DNA from 2 places in the Acaryochloris sp. 'Moss Beach' genome. Region 2 is predicted to be linked to the other one. Evidence: riboswitches for the same ligand, from Rfam matches in the RefSeq annotation. Region 2 holds a riboswitch; the other holds the start of a gene.

Region 1 (11,823 bases), 2.6 Mb from region 2:
ATGTGACCGATTTCAGATTCGCTGGGGCCGATGTGGCGATAAGCGAAGGTATCAGATGGTTTCAAGAGTGCTGGTTGTTGTAAGGCCAGCGAATCAAATTTGCTGATATCTCCTGAAGAGGATGAAAGTCCAGCAGAAACGGAAGTCGATGTTGGGGATTGGGTCATAATCAGCAAATATGCCTCAAACAATGAGTCAGTGTAGGACAGGCGTATAAGGAGACGAGATGTTTTAAACACCCTACTCGTTAAATAGGGGTGAAAATTCTATAAGTTTAGCAAAGAGATATGTAGAAGGATGATCATCCTGCACTTTTAAGGGGGGCTAAGCAATCTATTAGCCCACTGTGAACAGAGCAGTATCTGCAGATGACGGGAAAATAGGAACGGGACTGGGCGGATTCGAACCGCCGACCTAGCGCTTAGGAGGCGCTTGCTCTATCCAACTGAGCCACAGCCCCAACTAGAAAAAGACCGATAACATTCTAAGGTGTTAACGGCGATTGTAGAAAGGCCACATCATAATAACAAGATGATCTGTTCCTCCGAATCACATCACAATAGAGAATAAAGTGTTGCTGAAGTCGGTGATTGTATGATTGCTCTCTTAAAAGGAGAGTCCAGCAAGGTTAGGGAACAGGAGGCTTCTATGACGCAAAGGATAACCTAGAAAAAATTTGGGTAACGTAAAGAATAGATATGAGATCAAGGGGCAATCATGAACCATCGCACCGGCAGGTTTAAAGGGGTTGGAGGTCTCAGCCTGTTTTACCAAACCTGGCAGCCTCTAGATCAAATCCGAGCTAACCTTGTGATTGTTCATGGGTTAGGAAGCCATTCGAATACATTTAGTACACTTATCGCCCATCTGGTTGAGTGTGGATATGCAGTTTATAGCTACGATCTGCGAGGACATGGGCAATCGGAAGGGATGCGGGGTTATATTAACCACTGGTCAGAACTCAGAGAAGATTTAAGGGGATTTATCCACTTTGTGACAACAGATTCACCTCACTGTCCGACCTTTATATATGGCCACAGTTTGGGGGCAACGATTGCTCTAGATTATGTTGTTCGCCTGCCCTATGGCATTCAAGGGGTTATTTTAAGTGCGTTGCCTATTGGTAAAGTTGGACTTTCTCCCATTAAATTTTTCATTGGCCGGATTTTGTCTTCTATTTGGCCCAGTTTTGCCCTTAGTACGGGGATTGATGTAGCGGCGGGATCTCGTAACCCTGACATTGTTCAGACCCATGCTCAAGATCCACTACGCCATACCCGGGGTAGAGCCCGGATGTCGACAGAATTTTTCTCTACCTTGGATTGGTTAAATGCCCATGTTGAAGAATTAAGAATTCCAGTGCTGATGCTGCATGGTGCTGCTGATCGAACGATTCCGCCGGATTCTAGCCGTCATTACTTTCAAGGCGTTACCTACCCAGATAAGACCTATATTGAATATCCAAATGCTTACCATGATCTTCATCTAGATCTTGGCTATCAGACAGTTCTAGCGGATGTGGAGCATTGGTTAGAGCAACATGTCGCCCACTCTGCCTTATCAGAAAAAGCCTGAATATCGATCAAGTCTCGACTCTTGCCAAGCCCTGGTATTTTGACGATTTAACTTAATCACGCTGAAGTGGAATGTCTTGTTTTTGAGTTAAACACATGGCAATCCCTTTTTCGTAATAGGCCGCTTCATTGATAAAAATTGGCCATACGGTTGAGCAACCTTTATAGAAAAGGGTTTGGTCATCAAACGTTAAGAACATCGGATCGCCTGGATTCAGTGGCTGATAGTCCCTACCCTGAAGTTGAGGATGAACCATGGCTGTCAACTCTCCACCAGGTGTTTTCGGGAAATCGACGACTTCAAGATGCTGAAATAGAGTAAGAGTTTTGGGTAAAAGGGGTGAGGAGTCCTGATTTATCTGCTCTAGATAGTCAAGGGTTTGGTGAATCAACGTTTCGGTCTCCTTGAATAAGGAGGCTAACAGGATGCCTTGCGGAATAGGGCCCACTTCTATGGCAAAGCCCAGTTGACAAAGTGAGCTGACAAAAGCATTTTCTTGATCCCCTTGGGTCCACCGGTAGATCCGTACGTGAGGATTGTGATGGGTCAGATATGCCGCTAGATGCAGATTAAAGGGATGGCCATTGACCAGGATGAGGGTCATCCCCATATTGGCTGTGGTGGAATGTAGATCTAATAGAAAATTTTCAGAATTCCCTTTAGGCCCCAATTGCTGGTGGAGTACTTTAGCCTGTTTCTCTTCGTGCCTACCCAACAGATTGTTTTCTAAATCTGCTTTGATAAAACACCGATTCAAATCAGTTTCAATGTATCGTCGATTTTCGTTACAGGCTTGGGGATTACCAATCAGACAAGTGGTGGAAAGGTTAGGGCGAACGAGTAAAGATGGATCTTGGTTAAATTTCTTGACTAAATACAATCCTATACGCTCATTACCATGGGTTCCCCCGACAATGACAACCTGTCGAATATGCTTGTTACTCAATAGATTGCCTCAAAAGTATTATATTGTTTTGTGGAGGCCATAATTACCAATCTATCCTACAAAAAAATAGAGGAAAGGTAGTTAAGAATGACAAATATAAGTATGAGGTTTCTAAAATAATTAAAAAACTCTGAAGTCGATTGCCAATATCCGCTTCATAATTTTACCAAGTCCTTATGATTCGGGAATAATAAAATAACCCCTTTTGTATTGTTTGCTCCTTATGCGCATTAGGTCTCCTCGCCAGACCTCCCTCCGCCAGCGTTTAAGCATCGGCTTAGGAACTATGTTAGTCCCCTTTTTATTACTTGCAGGAGGGGCCTTGGTATCTTTCGAGGGGGGCAATAGATAGTTTTGAAAAGCAAGAAAATGTTGGGCTAGAAGAATTATTCCCCTTAGCTAGAATAGAGGGATTATTGCTAGACATTTCTGGGGTCATTAATGTAGAAAGTTTTGTCTCTAAAACAGTTTCCGTTACTGAATTCGAAAAGACTGCTGCTGATATTAACTATAATTTCAAAATTATTTTGACCCGGCCTTCACAATTGCCTGAACGAAATGAATCGATATATCGGATTCAGGAAGAGTGGAATCAATTAGAAGAATTAGGCTTAGAAATCGTAGGATCTAGTATTCAGGCCTCTAAAGCTAATAAATCTACAAAAATATCCAAATTTCAGATAAAACTGCAAAAGATACTCCAAAATGTTCAAGAGCTCAATTATCGACTGATCGCGTTTCAAAATACTGAAAATCTTCGACAAGCGCAATTAGTCCGAGAGCGAGTCAGGCTATTAGTCGCAATCATTTTCCTGTTAGCCCTGACCATAGCGGTTATTTGTGCCTATGCTTTATCTCGATCGATCTTAGTTCCTCTTTATCAGTTACAAGAGGGCGTTAAGCATTTAGCCGACGGCAACTTTAAATATCGAATTAAACTCAAAACCCAAGATGAGTTTTCTCGCCTTGCCAATACTTTTAATGCAATGGCAGGGAGTTTGGAGCAAAGTCAAACGGATTTGGAGCGGTTAGCAACCTTAGATGGTCTGACAGAAGTGTATAACCGCCGGGAATTCAACCGCTGGTTATCGGTAGAATTTGAACGGTCTAGGCGCGACGAACATCCCGTTTCTTTAATCATGGTGGACCTCGATCATTTCAAACAATTAAATGATACCTATGGTCATCAGGCCGGGGACGCAGCATTGTGTTGTGTTGCTCAACTCCTTAGAAAAGAGGTACGTCCGGGAGATATTGTTAGTCGCTATGGGGGAGAAGAGTTTGCCATCATATTGCCCCAATCGTCTGCAGAAGATAGTGTGGCTGTTGCCCATCGCATTCGTCGAGAAATTGCGATTCAACCCATTCGTATTTCTTCGGAAGATCGAATTCATCTGACTGCAAGTTTGGGGTTAGCGACTTTTCCGAGTGATGTGAAGTCTGAAGAGTCACTGTTACGAAAAGCCGATCAAGCCTTGTTTCAAGCGAAGAAACTGGGACGAAATCGGGTTTGCCTGGCAACAGAAGTTTTTCGCTCCAGTTCAGGTTAATTGTCTTTGAGTCGCCCAGTGGTCTCCTAATCAGTCTAGTTAAAACTACGGAGTGAATGAGTATGTAAGAGGGTCCCAGGAAGAATGTAATGGTCTTGGATATCGAATATCAGTATTCCTCCGGTCGAAAAAATAGCTGGCCCAACGAATAATGAGATTGAGGAATAAAGATACACCTCTTTCAAAAGAAAGCGGTGGGTGGGCATATAGGTACCTTGGCCAAGGTTATATCTCACTTTCTTAGCCCTTAAGAGGATGCCCATGACAGTGCTAGGAGTGTTGCGTTCAAGTTGCTAGATAACGTGTGATATTGAGCGGATGTTGAGAATAAATCGATTGATGTCACATCGTTTTGTGAGTGCAAGAATGGATCGCTGATGGGGATATGATGATGCGTCAATGTAGGGCAATAAATTTTATGTATCGGTGGTGGGTGCTGCAATGGGGAGTGATACCAACTCGCTCATCTTGCAAAGCCGTCGATGTTGACCGTCGAGATACTGGTTTCACGTTGATAGAAGTATTGGTGGCAATGATTGTTGCTGCTGTTTTTGTCTCTATGACGATGCAAGCCATTGTTACCTCTGCTGCATTTCGCGTTGTGGCTACTCAATATGACGAAGCAGTGAGTTGGATACAAGAAGACCTAGAAATGGTGGTTAATCAAGCGACCCAGTATGAGGTATTAACACAGCCTTATTCTTCTCGATGCTTAGCAACCTTGAGTAGTAATGGTTTAGCTGCAGGGTTTCTAAACGATACTGTAGCGGGCTTAGGGGGGACCTCTGCCACTATTGGCCCGAGAGCTTTAGGTGGAAAATACTATACGCTGACGCGCACGGCCAATTATGCTAGTTCATCGGACCCTTTTCGATTGTTGAATGTGACTTACCAGGTAACGGCCCAGGGGGAAAGCAAACCGATTGCGATAGTCAATACTGAAGTGATACCCCATGCTGTGTTCAAGTGTCCCTAAATCGTTCTGATATCCGCTTTCATCCCTGAGGTTCGTAGATGCTCCCCAACAACTTGAGACTGCCCCCCTGGAGGTTATCTCCGGTATCTGGATTTACCTTGATAGAAAAGATGGTGATTGTGGCCATCTTGGGTATCGTTGCTAGCATTTCTGCGCCAGGGGTTTGGGGAATGCTGAATCGAGCCAGACTGAAGCAAACCGTTGCTGAAGTTCGGACTGCTCTTAACGAAACCCAACGGGAAGCGATCCGTGGGAACAAAGTTTGTACAGTGACTCTAAATTTTGTAGATGGGAAGGTCACGGGGTCTTGTTTAAAGACGGGGGATCGCAACTTAGCATCTGAAATTTCCATCGCTACGAATTTAACCAATGATGGTTCGAGTCCCCTGACGAGTCAAAAGGGCAGGGTTATTGCTGATAGCCAGATAGTGCAGGGGGTGAGTAATGGTGTTTCCCCTTCTTTGATTGCTTTGTCAGATTTAGCGGAACAAGCCGAGCGAGCCTCTAATGCGGGCATGGTTGTGCAAGTTATTTCACCTTGTCAGCCCTTAAATTCTGGGAAGTGTATGCAAGTTGCTGGTGATTTTGTCGGTGATGAAGATTCACCAGGGACATCTAAGTCAGGGGTTTCCTATGATATTCCCATTCGGTTTGGTGTTCTAGGTAACCCCGACTTCTCGATTGTTAGCAACGGGAATAGCCCGACTGACCCTAGCGGCAAGATTGTGTTCTTTTTTCCTGATGATGCCCAAGGAACGAAGCGTTGTATCGCCATTTCGAATACCTTGGGACTGACCCGAGTAGGGACCTATACCGGTGAAATGACGCCGTTAGCAATTACGACGACTGGACGTTGCATTGCAGAGAAATGGGACCAGCAATGAAGCATTTCCAACACTGGCGAATAGGGCTGTTGGTGCAGCAGACTCCCCTGCAGGATCATCCTCGATTACATGAACAGGGAGTAACCCTGGTAGAACTTCTTGCTGCCACCATCATTACTGGGTTAGTGACCAGCGTGATTGGGTTTGGGGTCGTCACTGCATCCCAAGCCAACAAAAAAACGGAATCTATTGCGGCTCGACGCCATGACTTAAGTAGAGCCTTTGATTTCATTAGTAATGAGATCAGAATGGCAAATCGCATCAATCACACAAACAATGTAGTGGCCTCAAATTCCTCGACTTTGGCAAATGTGGTCACGGATGCAGGATTAGACCTAGCCGATCTGGGGGCCTATGGCACGTTGGTCCTCTATTTGGAAATTCCGATTAATTCGTCAATCCCTCAAGTTTGCCCAGCAGATGGGCCAAATGCTGGATCTTCGCCTCCCCAGCCCGCAAACTATGATCGGGTGGTTTACGATGTGCGAGCTAGTGGACAAGATTGGCTACCCCCAAACTCAATTTTTCGATATGGTCGGATCCCAGAATTGGATGGCAGCATTAATCCCTGTAGTGACCCTATTTCTAGCGATACTTTGGTAGATGCGATCGCAACTGCGAATGATGAGTCTCCCCCTTGCCTAGCACCGGGTGTGTTGGTGGGAGCCATGGGGTTTCAAGCCTGTGTGAAGGGAACACAAGTGGACTTGTTGATGCGCAGCAATATATCGGATGTGGAAATCCACCGTTTGAGTAGTACCGCTACCTCTCGATTGGGTAATATGCAGACGGTCCCAGTCCTGACGGGGACGAGGCCATCAGGTACCGATACGGTTGATTTGTCTTGGACATGGTCTGGTCAAACGGCGCTGACAACCTATGGGGTCCAGCAAGTGGTCGTCACCAATGAGTCGCAAGTTTATAGTGGGAGCAATTCCTCGACCTCAGTTGCTTTGTCTGGCAATAGTGGCGAGCAGCATTGCTACTCTGTGATAGCCACAACTGGGGCCTTGACGAGCCCAGAAAGTAATACGGTGTGTCTCACGAAGTAATGGTCCTACGGTTGAAGAGAAAGTTTTGCAGTGGGTTGGAGAAGGGCATTCTCTATTTCGGATTGTTGAAGATTCTCACCGATAAATACCAACTTTGTTTGGCGAGCTTCTTGAGGTTGCCAAAGACGATCATAAAAAGAATCAAAGCGTTGCCCCACACCATGAATGACGAGGCGCATCGGTTTTTGGGGAACGGCCACAAATCCCTTTATCCGAAAGATCTCATGGGTTTGAACTAATGCTTGCAGTTGGGTCAATAGCTCTTTCGGGTCAAATTCTTGGTCGACTATCACTTGGATGGCATTGATATCATCATCATGATCATGTTCCTCTTCATGATCGTGGTGACTGGGACGAGATTCTAGGTGATCTTCAACCGCCGCATTAAAGCCTAATAATAGGTCGGGGCTGACTTGTCCTGCATGACAAGGTAAAACTTTGACACCGCTGGGAAGTTCTTTACGCAACCAGTGTTGGACTCGTTCTTGATCCTTTTGTTCGACACAATCTCCCTTGGTCAGTAAAACGAGGTCTGCACAGGCCAATTGATCTTCAAAAAGCTCTTCGATGGGGGTTTCGTGATCGAGGCTGTCATCGGCTTGGCGCTGAGACTCAAGAGCGTCTAGATCGCCCACGAGGGTACCGGATGCGATCGCATCACAATCCACTACAGTAATCACCCCGTCTACCGTCGCCCCCGTGCGGATTTCGGGCCAGCGAAAGGCTTGGATAAGGGGTTTAGGCAAGGCCAAACCCGACGTCTCGATCACGATGCAGTCAATTTGATCTCGCCGTTGCAAAAGGGTTTGCATGGTTGGTAAAAACTCTTCCTGAACCGTGCAGCACAGACAACCGTTGGTGAGTTCGAGGATATTGCTGTCCACCTCTTCTTCTTCGTCACAAACCTGACAGGAACGCAATAGATCGCCATCAATACCGACTTCGCCGAATTCATTGACCATGACGGCAATCCGTCGACCTTGATTGTTTTGTAGTAAATTGCGAATTAACGTCGTTTTGCCGGCACCTAGAAATCCGGTGACCACCGTTACGGGAATTTTATGCATGGTATTAAAGATCTCTAAATAACTGAACCTAGCCCAGAAGGACGGTGCTTAAAAAAGCGAGTCCCATCCCTGCGATCGCAAAGCCAGCAAATCTTAATGGCAGGGTAGACTGTTCTGAAGAAGCAGAATTGAGAGCACGTCCACAGCGGTAGGCTAGGGCTGCAATCACCAGTTGAATGACTGAAAAACCAACTAAGTAGGACACCAAAGGCGTCATTTCGGCACCGACAATCGCCTCACCATATGCATAGCCATGAAATAGACCCGCAAAACCAGCCAATCCGGAAGCTAACCAAGGGTGGGGACTTTGTTTAAGAGCCAGCAGGCCACCCATTAAGAAGACCGATGCAGAAATAAAGAATTCAGGAGCGGGTAGGTCCCAACTTTGTAGATGAATTCCCGCTCCCAATAATGCGGTGGTCACAAAGGCAAGGGGAGCCCAAAGTCCTTGACGCAAAATAGCGGCCATTAAGCCAATGGCAATGACAAATACAAGGTGGTCTATACCAACGACTGGGTGACCTAGGCCCGATAAAAAGCCTTCAAGAATATTGGAAGGTGTTTGTCCGCCAAAGGGATGGTGGGCTTGAGCCTCTAGACTGGAACTAAAAACCCCTAAGCTTGCCAGTAAGCTGATGCTGGGGATAAAAAATACTGGTCTTAGGTTTGATCGATTAATCTGTCCTGTCACTCTCTGTGCCTCGCAGAAGTGTTTACCGTATATCTCGGCGGGCGTTCTGACTTACAGAGATGCTCTGCTTACAGCTGCGGGACAGTGTTGGAATTTCACCAAGCTTTCCCCATTACTTTAGTGGCTGCTCCCCACTAAAACCGATGAGGATATCAGCGTATCATGTCTGCTTCAACCTACGGTGATGACTTTATAAACATAAAGCTATTCGTCTTTGAGACGAATAGCTTGAGAGATATGGCTGGAGAAGCGGTTAGAATTTCCAGATAAGAGGGTTGCCATCAGTTGGGGGCTGCATAAGCCACCTGGGGTTGTTTGGCCTGAGCATAATACCGTTCAAAGGCAGTTTGTAACTCATCTACACGAATGGGTTTACTGACATAGTCATGCATTCCTGCTGCCATACACATTTCCCGATCCCCCTGCATAGCATTGGCAGTCAACGCAATAATATAGGGCCGTTCCTCTTCCTTCCACTGTTCTTTAATGCAGCTGGCTGCTGTCAGGCCATCCATTTCGGGCATTTGAACATCCATTAACACGACATCGTAGGACTGGCGATGAAGAGCTTCTAAGACTTCTTCGCCATTGTTGGCTACATCTGCCCGGTAACCCATTTGTTTCAGGATCAGTAGAGCCACTTTTTGATTGACGACAATATCTTCTGCCAACAATATTTGGAGGGACTGATCACTCTGTACTTCCAAATTCACAGGACAAGCTAAAGTGGGTTTAACTTTGATCCGCTGACCTTCAAAGATTTCTGCTAAGGCATCGTATAAGTAGGATTGCTGGATTGGTTTGTTGAGAATGGCAGAAAACTGAATTTCTTGCTTATGTTTAATGATTTCGTCTTGTCCCAAGGAACTGAGCATGACGAGGGGGAGTTGTTTTCCCTGATCGAGTTGTCGAATATGCTTTGCTAATTCGACCCCATCCATTTCGGGCATTTGCATATCCAAGATCGCCAGATCAAACTGGGAGTCACTGTTCAGGAGTGCCAGGGCTTCAGCACCACCGCTAACAGCTTGGATTCCCATGCCCCAGGTTTGGGCTTGTAGGGTCAAAATTCTGCGATTAGTGGGATTGTCGTCCACCACAAGTAGCTGCTTGCCATCGAGTATTTGTTGAGATTGATCGAGGGTATTGTCTCCCTCAGGGGCAACAGGTAGCGCAATAGTAAAGAAAAAGCTAGACCCAACACCAGCTTTGCTCTCGACCCAGATCCGGCCACCCATCATGTGGGAGAGAGATTTACAAATGGCTAATCCGAGTCCTGTACCCCCATATTTTTTGGTAGTTGAAGCATCCACCTGGCTAAAGGATTTGAACAGACGGTTCATCCGATCTTCCGGAATACCAATGCCGGTATCTCTGACTTCGAATTGGATCAAACGACGTTGATTTTGAATATCGGTAATATTTTTCCGTTGGGGTGACGTCTCTTTCGGGTCGGTTTCAGTATCAGTGATGTCCTGAACATAAATCACTACTTCACCCTGCTCCGTAAATTTAACGCCATTGGTGAGTAAATTTACCAAGATTTGGCGTAGCCGGGTAACATCGCCCACGATGTGGTTGGGGGTAGTGGGATCGAATAAATAGGCAAGTTCGAGCTGTTTATCAATGGCTCTGGGGGCCACTAGACGCAGGGATTCTTCAATACAGGCCCGTAGACTAAAGGGCTGTTCTTCAAATTCTAGTTTTCCAGCTTCAATTTTGGAGAAATCTAGGATGTCGTTGATCAGGGTTAACAGGGCATCTCCACTGCTGCGAATGGTTTCAACGAAGTCCCGTTGTTGATTATCTAAGGTTGTATTCAGCAACAGACCCGTCATGCCAATGACCGCGTTCATCGGGGTGCGAATTTCATGACTCATGGTGGCCAAAAATTCGCTTTTGGCGACGTTGGCAGCATCGGCCTCTGTCCGGGCTTGTTTCAATGCTGAATTGTTCTGAGTCAATTTTTGGCGCTGTTGTTGTTCCTGCTCCAGGAGATGACCATGGGCTAGGGCAATACCAACTTGTCCGGCAACGGCTTCTATGAGTTCAATTTCGGCTTGGGTCCAGTCCCGGTTGCGATCGCATTGTTGTAGCACAATCACTCCATTCGCTTTGCGCTGATAGGAGGTGCGAATTGCCAACATGGATTTAACTTGGCCTTGCACAAAAATGTCCGCAACGGTTTGCAGAAGAGGATCGCTGAGTATATTAGCAGAGGCAACCGCGCGATCATGCCGTAGAACTTTGCGGGCATGGGGATTGTTTTCCAGCAAAATGTCGGTCCCCAGCATGGAGGGGGACTCTCCCGTTAGGTATTCTGCAACGATGGGTAAATGGGGTTTGGGTTGCGTGACGTAGGTATGAAGATGACATCGACTGACTTGAAAGGCTTTGCCAAGTTCTTGAACAGTGGCCTTGAAGATTTGTTGGCGGTCTATATTTTTACGGATCTTACGGGTAATTTCTTCTACCAGTTCAGCCCGACGCATTTGTTGCTTTAGGGCTTCAGTGGCTGCTTTGTTTTCTGTAATATCACGAATAGATCCGGCCATGCGGATGGGTTTGCCTTCAATATCCCAGATGGCTTGACCACGACCGGACACCCACAGGTAATAGCCTGCTTTTGTCCGCAGACGATACTCTACTTCGTAAGGAACTAAGTGTTCTAAATGATGCTTGAGAGCCAGAGAGACCTGCTCTTGATCCTCTAGACAAATATGGGCTTTCCAGGTGTCTAAGGTGCAGTCTAACTCATCGGTTTCATAGCCCAACAGTTGACCAAATCGGGGGGCAAGATAAAAGGCTTTGTTAACGATATTCCAATCCCAAAGGACATCTCCTGACCCCTGAACAGCTAATTGAAACCGTTCCTTGCTTTCCTTTAAAGCCGCATCAGTTTGTTGGCGCTCAAAAATTTCTTGTTGCAGCTGGGTGCGCTGGGATTGCTCTTGTTCCAACAGTTGGGCTTGGGCCAGGGCAATGCCGATTTGGTCAGCAACTGCTTCTAATAAGTCGATTTCGGCAGCGGGCCAAGCTCGAAAACAGTCCTCATGGGCATCGGGTTGGGACAGATACGCTT
Region 2 (11,823 bases):
TAGATCTTAACAGGATGGTGGAACCGCAGGAGCAGCTCCTGCCCCAGACTGTTCTAGGATCGTGCTAGTTGTGGTTGCAGATGAACCCGCAACAATAGTGGCAAACACACAGCCTGTGATCGCATCTAAATCATTGTTATTGGGTATTGCTTGGAATTCTCCCAGAGTAGAGTTCGTAATTCCAAATTGGAAGGTGTATTGATCTGAGATGAGTGGCAAATCAATCTCTAAATTGGCCATGGTGTTGGAAAATACTGGAAATTCTAGTCGGTAGGTTTGCTGAGCGCGATTGACAGAGCCAATATAGCTTTGAGCGACAGCTTGTTGAGCTTTCAAAGATTGCTGCAACATGGATGGCACGGCCACAGCAGACAGAATACCCACAATAACGACACTGACTAATAGCTCTAAAAGGGTCACACCTTGTTCGGGATATTGCCGGAGGCTGTTATAGCTAGGGATGAACGAAAACATGGTGCTTGTAGAAGTGATGATCAGAAGCAACTCAATGCTGGGCAATATAGTCCAAGAAATGGGTAGAGCAAAGCTTTGAGTAAAGAATAAGTTGCCAAAAAACTAAGCCCCATATAGTTTGCAAACAACAAACTTCATGGGGATAAAAAACAGTTGCTAACAGCTATCGGTAACAACATGAATTCAATGTTAGTTGTTAACAATCTGGAAAACGATTTAACTACGTTGGGTGACGAGCAAAGAGATAACGCAAGCTTCAAACCCTCTAAAAATAGTGTTGCTATGGTCAACCTAACATTGAGATTGGGGTGAACTGTCCGTATATTCACGGACAAAAGCACAACAATTTGTGACCCATTTTTTTGCTGCCAACAACTAGAGAGATGAGGTGAAAGGTCAGCATCTTAAAAAGAAGTATTTTCAAGTAAAAATGATGATTGATGACAATAAAGCTTATAAAAAAGAAACTTTTGTCGATAGAGATCAGTATTTTCTCTCTTGAGGCTCAAATTGGTTTAAATTGACGGGCATATATTTCAGCTCGATTCCGGCTGTGGAAAAATAGGCTAAGGTATGTTGCAGAAATTGATCGTCATTTCGAGTGGGAAAATCTTCACGAGAATGAGCACCACGGCTTTCTTGGCGTTGCAGGGCACCGGTCATGATCACTTCACCTACGACCATTAAGTTACGTAACTCCAGGGCTTCGATAATTTCGGTATTCCAAAGATTGTCTTTATCATCGAGGCGAATGTTTGGATACTGCTGTTTATAGGTTTGGAGTTGTTCTAAGCCTTCTTGGATAATGTCTGCAGTGCGAAAAACACCGCAATGTTGACTCAAGCAATCTTGGACTTGTTGGCGAATATCGTTAATGCGGATGTCACCGGATTGAGCGAGCAATGCTTTGATCTGCTGGTGGGCTTCTTGGAGATATTGTTGTTCATCTATATGAGGGAGGGATTGGTCTTGCACGTAGGTTGCGATCTCACCACCAGTTCGCCGACCATACACCACGCACTCTAATAAAGAATTACTGCCTAAACGATTAGCACCATGAACCGATACACAGGCACATTCTCCGGCTGCAAAGAAATTATCCACCAAGCCGTCGGCACTATTGCGAACCCGTCCATCGGTATTGACCGGAATACCCCCCATGGAATAGTGGGCGGTGGGTCGCACTGGGATTGGCTCCGTGACTGCATCGACCCCTGCTAGGCGGTGGGATTCTTCCCAGCAAAAGGGGACACGGCTCATGATTTTTTCCCGCCCCATATGACGCAAATCCAAGTAAACAAATGGTCCCCCTGCACTACCATCGAGATGTAGACCACGGCCTTGGCGAATTTCTGTGGTGATGGCTCTAGACGTAATATCGCGAGGGGCTAGCTCCATTTTGTTGGGGGCATAGGTGGCCATAAACCGCTCCCCTTCACTATTAATGAGATAGGCCCCTTCTCCTCGAACGGCTTCAGAGATCAAAACGCCAGCAGGATATAAGCCGGTGGGATGGAACTGGACAAATTCCATATCTTCTAAGGGCAAGCCAGCTAGTGCCGTCATGGATAGACCATCCCCTGTAGAGGCAAAGTCATTCGAGGTGGTGTTGAAGACTCGACCATAGCCACCCGTGGCAAACATCACGGCCTTGGCCCGTAGAACCTGTAACTCACCATCCAAAAGGTGATACATAACCACACCCTTGGCCCGGTTGTCTTCAAGGATTAGCTTCATCACGTACCATTCGTCGTAGATGGTGATGCCGTAGCGGCGAATATTGTTGTACAGCTCGTGGAGAATGGCATGGCCGGTTTTGTCAGCGGCGTAGCAGGTGCGGTTATGGGTATGGCCTCCAAAGGCACGCTGGGCGATTCGACCATCTTCCAGGCGAGAAAACAAAACGCCAAGATGTTCTAGGTCAATAACGACGTCTGGGGCTTCTTGGGTGAGGAGGGCGACGGCGTCCTGATCGGCTAGATAATCGGAGCCTTTGACGGTATCGAAGGCATGGGCTTCCCAACTGTCTTGGTCATCCACATTCTTGAGGGTGGCGGCAATGCCTCCCTGGGCAGCAACAGAATGGGACCGAATGGGATGGGTCTTGGCAATCATTGCCAGATTAAGGTCGGGTGCCTTTCGAGCAATTTCTAGGGCAGCACGGCACCCTGCCAAACCACCCCCAACGATTACAACATCATGCTCTAACATGGCAGTTTCTTTACAGCTTCGAATACGTTCCAAATCTATCGCACATATTCTTTATGAATCCTTAGCTACAGGGTTTTGTAATAGTGATATACTCACCTCACAATCAATGAATTGGAGGGCTATCTGCGGCCAATCAGGTTGTTGTCAAGGTTGTTATAAACCTGTCAAACAACTGGGGAAAGTTCGGTGTAAGCCCGTCGCTGTCCCGCAACTGTAAGTTGTTCGTGCATGTTGGGTGCAAGGTGTTTAGCCATCTTGAAGTTGCAAGATGCCCTGCGCAAGACTATTGCTCAACGACAAGCCAGAATACCCTTGATTGCATTCTTCTCTACAACATATCTGCGAGGTACAGATTGTGAATAAGATGATTCGTTCCCTGCGATGGACGAGTAAGAGCATTCGATTATCGCAACTTTTACTGCCAGGGCTGTTGCTAGCTATTGTGCTAATGCCTGTCAGCGCTCAAGCCCATTTTGATGGCAGCCATGGCATCGGTTTTATGCATGGATTTACCCATCCAATAGGTGGGTTAGATCACCTCGCTGCAATGGTAGCGGTAGGCCTTTGGGCGACTCAGATGGAACGTCGGGCATTATGGGCCGTACCGTTAACCTTCGTGTCGGTCATGATCTTAGGTGGCTTTATTGGCACGACGGGGATAGCCGTTCCGTTTGTTGAGCAAGGCATTGCTTCTTCTGTGCTGATGTTAGGGGTCTTGATTACAGCTGCCATCCGTCTTCCCATGGGTCAGAGTGCTGCGATTGTTGCTTCATTTGCCCTGCTTCATGGTTTTGCTCATGGTGCAGAAATGCCAGCCTCGGCTTCTGGTCTACCCTATGGATTGGGCTTTGTAGTGGCTACAGCGTTGCTGCATTTGAGTGGCGTTGGGCTTGGATTATTTTGCCAGCAGTTGTTTCAACGCCATGCTCGCCTAGCTCAACTCTTTATGGGTGGCTTTGTGACCAGCTTGGGTGTCTATCTTTGCGTTGCTTAACAGCGGGTGTTTGATACCTGACAACTGAATAAGTGCCCCACCTGTTTTTAGGGTTGATTGGGCAATATATGAATGCCGTTTCGTTTGATAACGGCATTCTTTGTTGTTTAGAGGCATGAGGTAACTGTGGAGAAAATTCTATTTGCCGTTTTGTTGTTCTCGACTGGCTATCTGCTGTGGGATGGATTTACCTCTGGCTCGGTTTGGGTGCGAGGGGGGCGACGCACGTTAGAGTTTGGTAAGTGGGCCCATAAAAAACACCGTAGCCAAGAGCCGATCTGTTACTGGATTGCAATGGCGTTTTATGGTGGCTCGGCTATCTTCTCGCTTTATGCCCTGGTCTTTGTCAGGTAACTGGGTAATGGACTGGGGAGAAGAACCCATACCCAAGTTGAAGGTGCAAAAATCTCTATCAGTTTTCCACGCCTTAATGAGAAATCAGTAGTTTTTGGTTTGGAAACAATGAATATGTGAATTTAAACTTCAGGTCGCGATACTAAAGTTGGCCCCAGATAATGAGATGGCGATCGCTAACCGCACGCATCTGCAAACCACCTAACCCAGCTTGTACTAGTTGATCTTTCACCTCATCCACTCGATAAGCTGCCAACAACGAATTAAAGAAATCTTTCCGTAGGACCTCTGGTTCATCTTGCGCATAGAGATCGACGAAATTCCTTGCTGTCTCTCGCTTTGTGGGTCGCATCAAATCCATAATAAAGACCGCCGTCCCTGCCCCCGATTGCTGTTTTACCTCTGTCCAAAGAGCCATCGGATCGGCCAAATGATGGAGCAAACTATTCGAAAAAATTAGAGGAAACGATACCGTATCACTTTTGGTATCGCTGACCGTATCACTTTGAGGTACATATACTTTTTTGAGGGTAATGCGGTCTTGCAGTCCTGCTGCTTCTACGGCCTGATAGCCATAGTTCAGCATGGCCTCCGATGCATCCCATCCTTCCACTGACCAGGCTGGAAACGCGTGGGCAAAGCGCAGGGTAATATCCCCAGGACCGCAGCCTAAGTCAAGAGCGTTTCCTGATTGGGGTAACTGAGGAAAGGTCTCTTGGAGAAGCTGAACAAAATGATTGTGGGGTTCTGCAAAATCAGCTTCTGCATAGGCACGAGCCTGATCATCATCATCCATTAATTCTGGTTCCGGCACCCGCGTTAGCAGGGCGCTGGCGTCAGATCCAAGGTTCATCATCCTCTAAATCCTCAATGGGAATATTTTTAATCACCTCTTCCTGGGTAACCGGCTCTACCTTGGGGCGAGGACGGGATTCATTCGGGCTGGCTAGTTCTTCCGTGAGGTTAAAGGCACCATCTTCAACTCGTTCCCATAGGGCTCGACCTTTTTGTTTGGCTTGCTGCATCAGCTTTTGCGATTTTTCCTGGAGCTGCTGGCTGAAGTCTTCTTCGTCTTCATCGGTTTCTTGGCTAAAGGCTTCCACCTGTTCATTGGCCTGTTCCGCTAGCTTTTGCAGTCGTTCTTCTGCCTGTTGGGTTAGCTTTTGAGCCCGAGACGTGAGGGAGTCGAGTTCTTGGGTATAGCCAGACTTGATGCGATCGCTTACCTGTACCAGTCGATCTTCTAGTCCCTCTTGAAATACTTTGAGGTTTTCACTGACCTTAGCCGTGACTAGCACTTTTTTACGGCCAAAGCTCATTACGGATCGAGGTGGCAGTTGGTAGACCCCACTGGTAAAGCCTCGCCAGCCCGCTGACTTGAACAAATAGTGGGTGATATTGCCCGTTTGCTGATCAAAGAGGCAATCGATAATCCGGCCTAACCGTTCTCCGGCATCGGTCCATAGCTCTAGGCCAATCAGAGTCTCTAGTAAGGCAACTTCTTTGGCATTGGTTTCAGCGGCCCCTGCAGAGACCAAAATACTCTCAGGGCCAATCCGATAAAGCTGCTTGAGGTTAAAGGCATAGCGCTGCTTGGTCATAAAGCCAGGTTTACAGATAAACCCCATGACTCGATGGGCGGGGGGATGCATCCAGACCACATCGATCCGACCCAATTCTTCTGTGGTGTCGCGGTCAATCACCAATCGGTTCAACAATTGGCTATGGCGCATGATCTTTGCAGAGTCTGCCATTGGCTCCTAGATATTCTGACTTATGCTTTTTAGTGTAGCGTAGGGGGTTCGCCGTCTTTGGCCAATAGACAAAGCCCCCCATTCTTAGGGATGATTGAGCCTATGGAACCTATTCGGAAAACCCTAACGCTCCCCCATATTCAACTCTCCTACTTGGAATGGTTTACAGGGCCTGAGCCTGTGCTGCTTCTCCATGGGTTGGGGGATCATGCCCGTGTCTGGTCTGATCTTGCGATCGCATTAGGCAATCACTATCATCTGGTGGCCTTAGATATGCGAGGACATGGGGAGAGCGACAAACCGACTCAAGGCTATACGTTTACTGAGTTGATTGGCGATTTAGAAGCTCTCTTAGATCACTTGGGCTGGTCCCAGGTCCATGGAATTGCCCATTCCTGGACGGCTAAGCTGCTCCCTATTTGGGCCACTGCTGCCCCCCAGCGTTTATCCAGCATGGTTCTTGTTGATCCCTTTTACATCAATAAGATGCCTGGATTTGTGAACTTTACCTTTCCCTTGCTCTATAAAGTGTTGCCCTTTTTGCAAGGCATGGGGCCGTTCTCTAGTTATGAAGTGGCAGAAGCGAAAGCGCAAACTCTCAATCAGTTTCAAGGCTGGAGTCCCCTGCAGCAACAGGTCTTTGCTGAGGGGATTGAACAAAAAGCGGATGGCAGTTGGGGCAGCAAGTTTACAGTGCCTGCCCGCAATGAAATCTTTCAGGAATCCGTTGCTATCTCCGGTTTAACCGCGCCAATCGATATTCCGACTCTGTTAGTTCAGCCCGAGCAAGGAATTAATCGCCGTGCCAGCAGCTTAAAAACCTACCAAACCTATCTCAATCAGCTTCAAGTCGAACGATTGCCGGGTAACCATTGGCCATTCTTAGTCGAAGCGGAGCGTTTTAACTCAGCTGTACTTGAGTTTCTCCACCTGCATCCTTTATCCAATGGCAGATAGAGAGATGGGTAGGCTGTCGGCGGGCCTTTCCAATTCCGCCATTAACTCTGCTTCCAATTTCAGCAGCCGTTTAGATCTGTTTTTCAGCTTTTTGACTGGACTGCCGAAATATACGCCCCAAGGGTCTAAGCTTTTTGTAACTAAGGATAGTGCCCCCACGGCGGTGCCATCGCCAATGGCAACTTTGGGCAGAATAACGGAGCTGGAGCCAATGATGGCATGGCGGCCCAGGGTAATCGTTCCCCCGACGATGCCAGTGTATTTCTTGGGTACGGTGGGATTAGTTAAGAATTTGCCCGTGTAGTCATCGGTTCTGCTGTAGAGATGGACCCCTTGAGAGAGACCGCTAAAATCATCCATCCGGATGCCGTCTCCAGCAGATAGGAGACAATAGCCGCCAATATGGATAAAGGAGCCTAATGTGACCCAGCCTTCCTTATGGGCAAAGATGGAACAATAGGCATCAATGCGAACGTTGTCACCGATCGCGATATTTTCAAGGCCAACAATGGTACAGTTCTTGGCTATTTGAACGTTCTGGCCAACGGATTTGAAACCAAAGTCTCTTAGCTCATTTTCCGTGTAATAGCCTGGATAAAAAGGATTCATGGTGGTATTGCTTTCTCATCAGTCGATTTCTCCAGCAAACGGCCTCACCTATGGTTAGGATACTCTTTTACTCGTAAAAGAATGGTGAGGTGGGTTACATCTGTAATATTTTTTTTTCAGAGCGGGAATAACTGATGGAATATAGAGGGTATGAAGTTGTTATTCAGTTGGATGCTGAAGATCGAATCTTCTTTGGCCGGGTGGGAGGATGTGATTGCCTTTGATGGAGAAACCGTTGATGAGTTAGAAACCTCTTTCCGTAATGTGGTTGAAGACTATTGGGAGGGTTGCCAACGGATGGGTAAAGATTCAGATAAACCTTGCACTGGTCGTTTCACTTGAAGCATTGCTGCCGAACTGAATCGCCAGGTTGTGATTTGGGCTCAGGTGGATGGAGTGAGTTGGAATATGTATGGAGATTGCTATCGCAACCCACTGACACCAAAGTGACTCGCTGTAGCGGTGAGGGCCACAGCACTCTGCAACACTAAAATGCCCATGTTATCCGCATAATTCAGCACCGTTCAAAGATTGCACCGATACAGCATATTCCCAAAATAACCTGCTTAAAAGTTTCCGCCAGATTAAACGTGATATTACTTGCAATCTATCGGCGGCGGAGTTTGAGATGCAGATTTTGTTGCACAGATTTTAGCTGTGGTTGTGCCGTTGGCATTAATGACTACACCACTGAAGCTCTTGAAGTTAGGTTGCTTTGCACTTGCTGTTAAATAAGCGCGACCCGCATCAGCTGACACAATCTGCAGATCATAGAATGCATCAATTCCAAAATCTGGGCTAAGACCCAGTGCACCGAAGGAATTTGCAAAAGTTGAGTTTTCAAGTAAATGAATTTGCTGTGCTCTATTAGTGGCTCCAATAGCGCTTTTAGCAATCGTTTCTTTCTCTTTGGCGGCTTGAAGAGCAGCAGATATAGCCTTGTCTGGTGAATTCGCATCACCACTTTTTGATGGACTGTCTGACGAACAACCTGCAAAGAGCATGAAAGCTGTTGCTAAAATACCCAAACATAAATTGTTGGAGATGACAGTTCGAAGCAATTTAAAGGTCATAACTAATTTACCTGAGAGCCTGAAATAGGCTATTTAGCATAGCTTTCCCTTGCTTGTAGAGATTTTGAACAAACCCCAAAGCTTTTGTATTTACGAGGTGTGTAGGGATTAGGTGTAACCATTGCTCTGATCTTTGCATCATTATGATGATCCGCAGAATCTGTTCAAAGCAAAAAGCGTGGCATATCAAGATCTGTCCATTATTGATAAGCCTTGCAAATATTCGGATGAGTCAAATTCCTAATTGCAATATATTGATTGCACTAGTTTTAAAGGCAAAAAATATGAGTCAGAATATTTAAATAGCCTGAAGCTATTCTCTGCTGAAGCACAGACATTGAGAGGCTCACATGCACCTGGGCTGTTCGAGGCTTGCCCCACTTCATCTTGGTAATTACCTCTAATACTTATCCGGTAGCCCTTGAGTGAAAGTAAAAAGATTTGGCTTGCTGCAGACTACTTCAAGATACGTCCAGCATTGAAGATGGCTAGTAGAGCAACGCCGACATCGGCAAACACAGCTTCCCAAAGCGTGGCGATACCCATCGTGCCCAGGAGCAGAAATAGACCTTTGACTCCCAACGCGACCGCGATATTTTGCCAGACAATACGGCGAGTTTTATGGGCAATTTGGATCGCTGTCACCACTTTGGTGAGCGTGTTCGCCATAATCACCACATCTGCTGTTTCAATGGCTGCATCTGAGCCGATACCACCCATGGCAATACCGACATCTGCTCGTGCGATCGCAGGAGCGTCATTGATGCCATCGCCAACAAATGCGACCTTTTGATGGGCTTGCTGCCAGAATCCCTCTAGTGCTGTGACCTTATCTTCTGGTAACAGTTCAGCCCGATAGTTCGTTAGCCCCAATTGGTGAGCAATTTTTTTGGCGACGGTCTGATTGTCTCCCGTTAGCATTGCAGTTTTGATTCCCTGGGTTTTGAGTGCTTGTAGCACATCAGCAGCATCGTCTCGGACCTGATCGGCAATCAGAATCCGTCCTGTATATTGACCCTCAACGGCTAAGTGGGCCACTGTGCCATCTACTGTGCAAACATCGTGGGGGATATTGTCATGATGCAGGAGTCGATCATTGCCTACCAGGATGGTGCAGCCGTTGATCTGGGCTCGAACGCCGTGACCGGCAATTTCTTCATGGGTTTGGACAGTGGACTCGTCCACCGGCTGCCCATAGGCCTGTCGAATGGATTGGGCGATGGGGTGATTGGAGTGGGATTCAGCATGGGCGGCTAAGGCTAATATTTGACGGTCACTGAGACCATTTTCAGAAACCACCTCGGTAACTTGGAAATTGCCTTGGGTTAGGGTGCCCGTTTTATCGAAGACGACAGTTTTGATCTGGGTGAGGGTATCTAGATAGGTAGCTCCCTTGACCAAAATGCCTTGCTTCGCAGCCCCGCCGACGCCACCAAAGTAGCCGAGGGGAATGCTAATCACCAGACCACAGGGACAAGAAATCACTAGCAGAACGAGGGCGCGATAGGTCCATTGGGCATGGGTTGCCCCAGCAATGAATAGGGGAGGCAAAAGTGCGATCGCAACTGCAATCAACACCACCATCGGCGTATAGTAGCGAGCAAACTGAGTGATGAACTTTTCAGTTGGGGCTTTTTTGTGACTGGCGTTTTTGACTAGGTCTAAAATCTTGGCAATCGACGACTCGCTAAAGGGTTTGGTGACCTTGAGAGTCAATACCCCGGACTGATTGATCATGCCTGCTAGAGCTGTGTCTCCTGGGGCAATGCTGCGCGGCATGGATTCCCCCGTCAGAGCTGAGGTATCCATTTGGGATGTGCCGGATAGAATCTCGCCATCTAACGGTACTTTTTCCCCTGGCCGCACCTGAATCACTTTACCTACGCTGACGGTTTCAGGTGCAACCTGTTTAAACTCGCCGTTGACTTGCAGGTTGGCGGTATCGGGCCGGACTTCTAGGAGGGCCTGAATGGAACGCCGTGATCGCCCCACAGAATAGCTTTGAAACAGTTCTCCTATCTGAAAAAACAGCATCACGGTGACGGCTTCAGGGAGCTCATGAATTGCGATCGCACCCAACGTCGCAATCGTCATCAAGAAGTTCTCGTCAAACATCTCTCCCCGGAGAATGTTGCGGCCTGCGGTGGTGAGGACCTGACGGCCGCTAATTAAGTAGGCGGGAATAAGGATGGCATACTCTGCGATCGCAAATGGCGTATTGTGCAGCGGTTCGTTGCCGAAGATACCAATGAGTAGTAGTAGGGTTGCGATCGCAATCGGCGTTGCAGTTTGCCTCAGATTGAATGTTTCGGGTGGGTGGTGGCCACAGCAGTGGGTGGGAGAGGCGGTCATATCCGTTCACTCAATCCATAAATATATGAATAGGTATTCAGGTAATATCATAGCCAATCTTTGATCTCTGTTTGGTGAATGACCAGATGCGAGTCGTGTTGAGATAGTTGGATAAATTCCTGAAGCCACCCTTTAAAATCTAGCAAGAGGTCTGGTTGGTAAAGGGAAGGAAATGACACAGCGAATCATTGGGTTGACGGGAGGGATTGCGACGGGAAAATCTAGCGTTGCTGCTTATCTAGAAACACGCTATAAATTGCCTATTTTGGATGCAGATATTTACGCCCGCGATGCTGTGAAACCAGGGTCGGTAGCTTTAGTCAATATTGCCCAACGATATGGAGCAGAGATTCTGCTTGCAGATGGCAACCTAGATCGGAAACAGCTGGGCAATATTGTCTTCCATGATGAGTCTGAGCGAACTTGGCTTGAAGGCCAAATTCATCCTTATGTACGCGATCACATTCTGTCTGCTCAACGACAGCTCACAGATCTAATTGTGGTGGCGGTGGTGCCATTGCTGTTTGAAGCAAAGATGACAGATTTAGCCTCGGAAATTTGGGTGGTGGTTTGTGATGCTGAGCAGCAGTGTCAGCGGTTAATGGAGCGGGACTCTATATCTAGATCTCAGGCGGAAGCTAGGATTGCTAGCCAAATGCCTCTTATAGACAAGGTTCACCGGGCTATAGTTGTGATTGATAACAACTCTGATCTAGCCCACTTATATACCCAAGTTGATCAGGCGATGAATATTGAAGCAACTCCTCAAACCTAACACTGGGTTAGCCGTTAAGAGTGTGGCGACGATGGTCAAGTTTCACAGGCTGTACCGTCGGGTAGTGTCGCTCCCGTTAAGACGGTTCTGGTTAGAATTGCACTACTCCAATCTGAACGGGTTAGATTGGCACCTTGGAGATTCGCATCCGTGAGATCTGTTCTGGCTAAAAATGCTTGAATCAGAAATGCTTCTTGCAGGTTAGCTGCCGTTAGGTTTGCCCGACTGAGATTGGCCCGATTCAGCCGACTGCGATATAGCATTGCGCCT

Evidence for each region. A riboswitch is a leader RNA that binds a small molecule or an ion and turns the genes downstream of it on or off. The one in region 2 is predicted to bind cobalamin.
Region 1: linked by a shared signal. The riboswitch ahead of HRE53_RS25720 (HupE/UreJ family protein) and the one ahead of HRE53_RS11305 (HupE/UreJ family protein) in region 2 are both predicted to bind cobalamin.

What each region holds. Positions count from the first base shown of each region.
Region 1 covers NZ_CP071717.1:5,491,872-5,503,694, reverse strand. The annotation lists gene gcvP (aminomethyl-transferring glycine dehydrogenase) at 1-167, opposite strand, end outside; tRNA gene HRE53_RS25760 (tRNA-Arg) at 387-460, opposite strand; gene HRE53_RS25755 (alpha/beta hydrolase) at 718-1,575, shown strand; gene HRE53_RS25750 (aspartoacylase) at 1,628-2,521, opposite strand; gene HRE53_RS25745 (GGDEF domain-containing protein) at 2,938-4,071, shown strand; gene HRE53_RS25740 (type II secretion system protein J) at 4,490-5,047, shown strand; gene HRE53_RS25735 (Tfp pilus assembly protein FimT/FimU) at 5,086-5,931, shown strand; gene HRE53_RS25730 (PilW family protein) at 5,928-6,983, shown strand; gene cobW (cobalamin biosynthesis protein CobW) at 6,989-8,050, opposite strand; gene HRE53_RS25720 (HupE/UreJ family protein) at 8,079-8,741, opposite strand; cobalamin riboswitch at 8,760-8,901, opposite strand; gene amt (ammonium transporter) at 9,023-11,823, opposite strand, start outside.
Region 2 covers NZ_CP071717.1:2,424,683-2,436,505, reverse strand. The annotation lists gene HRE53_RS11320 (ubiquinone biosynthesis protein COQ4) at 1-68, shown strand, start outside; gene HRE53_RS11315 (type IV pilin-like G/H family protein) at 7-474, opposite strand; gene HRE53_RS11310 (succinate dehydrogenase/fumarate reductase flavoprotein subunit) at 958-2,685, opposite strand; cobalamin riboswitch at 2,814-3,017, shown strand; gene HRE53_RS11305 (HupE/UreJ family protein) at 3,050-3,679, shown strand; gene HRE53_RS11300 (hypothetical protein) at 3,806-4,033, shown strand; gene HRE53_RS11295 (trans-aconitate 2-methyltransferase) at 4,176-4,889, opposite strand; gene HRE53_RS11290 (PRC-barrel domain-containing protein) at 4,870-5,787, opposite strand; gene HRE53_RS11285 (alpha/beta fold hydrolase) at 5,890-6,744, shown strand; gene HRE53_RS11280 (acyltransferase) at 6,727-7,353, opposite strand; gene HRE53_RS11275 (hypothetical protein) at 7,504-7,695, shown strand; gene HRE53_RS11270 (type IV pilin-like G/H family protein) at 7,950-8,426, opposite strand; gene HRE53_RS11265 (heavy metal translocating P-type ATPase) at 8,883-10,778, opposite strand; gene coaE (dephospho-CoA kinase) at 10,951-11,553, shown strand; gene HRE53_RS11255 (pentapeptide repeat-containing protein) at 11,589-11,823, opposite strand, start outside.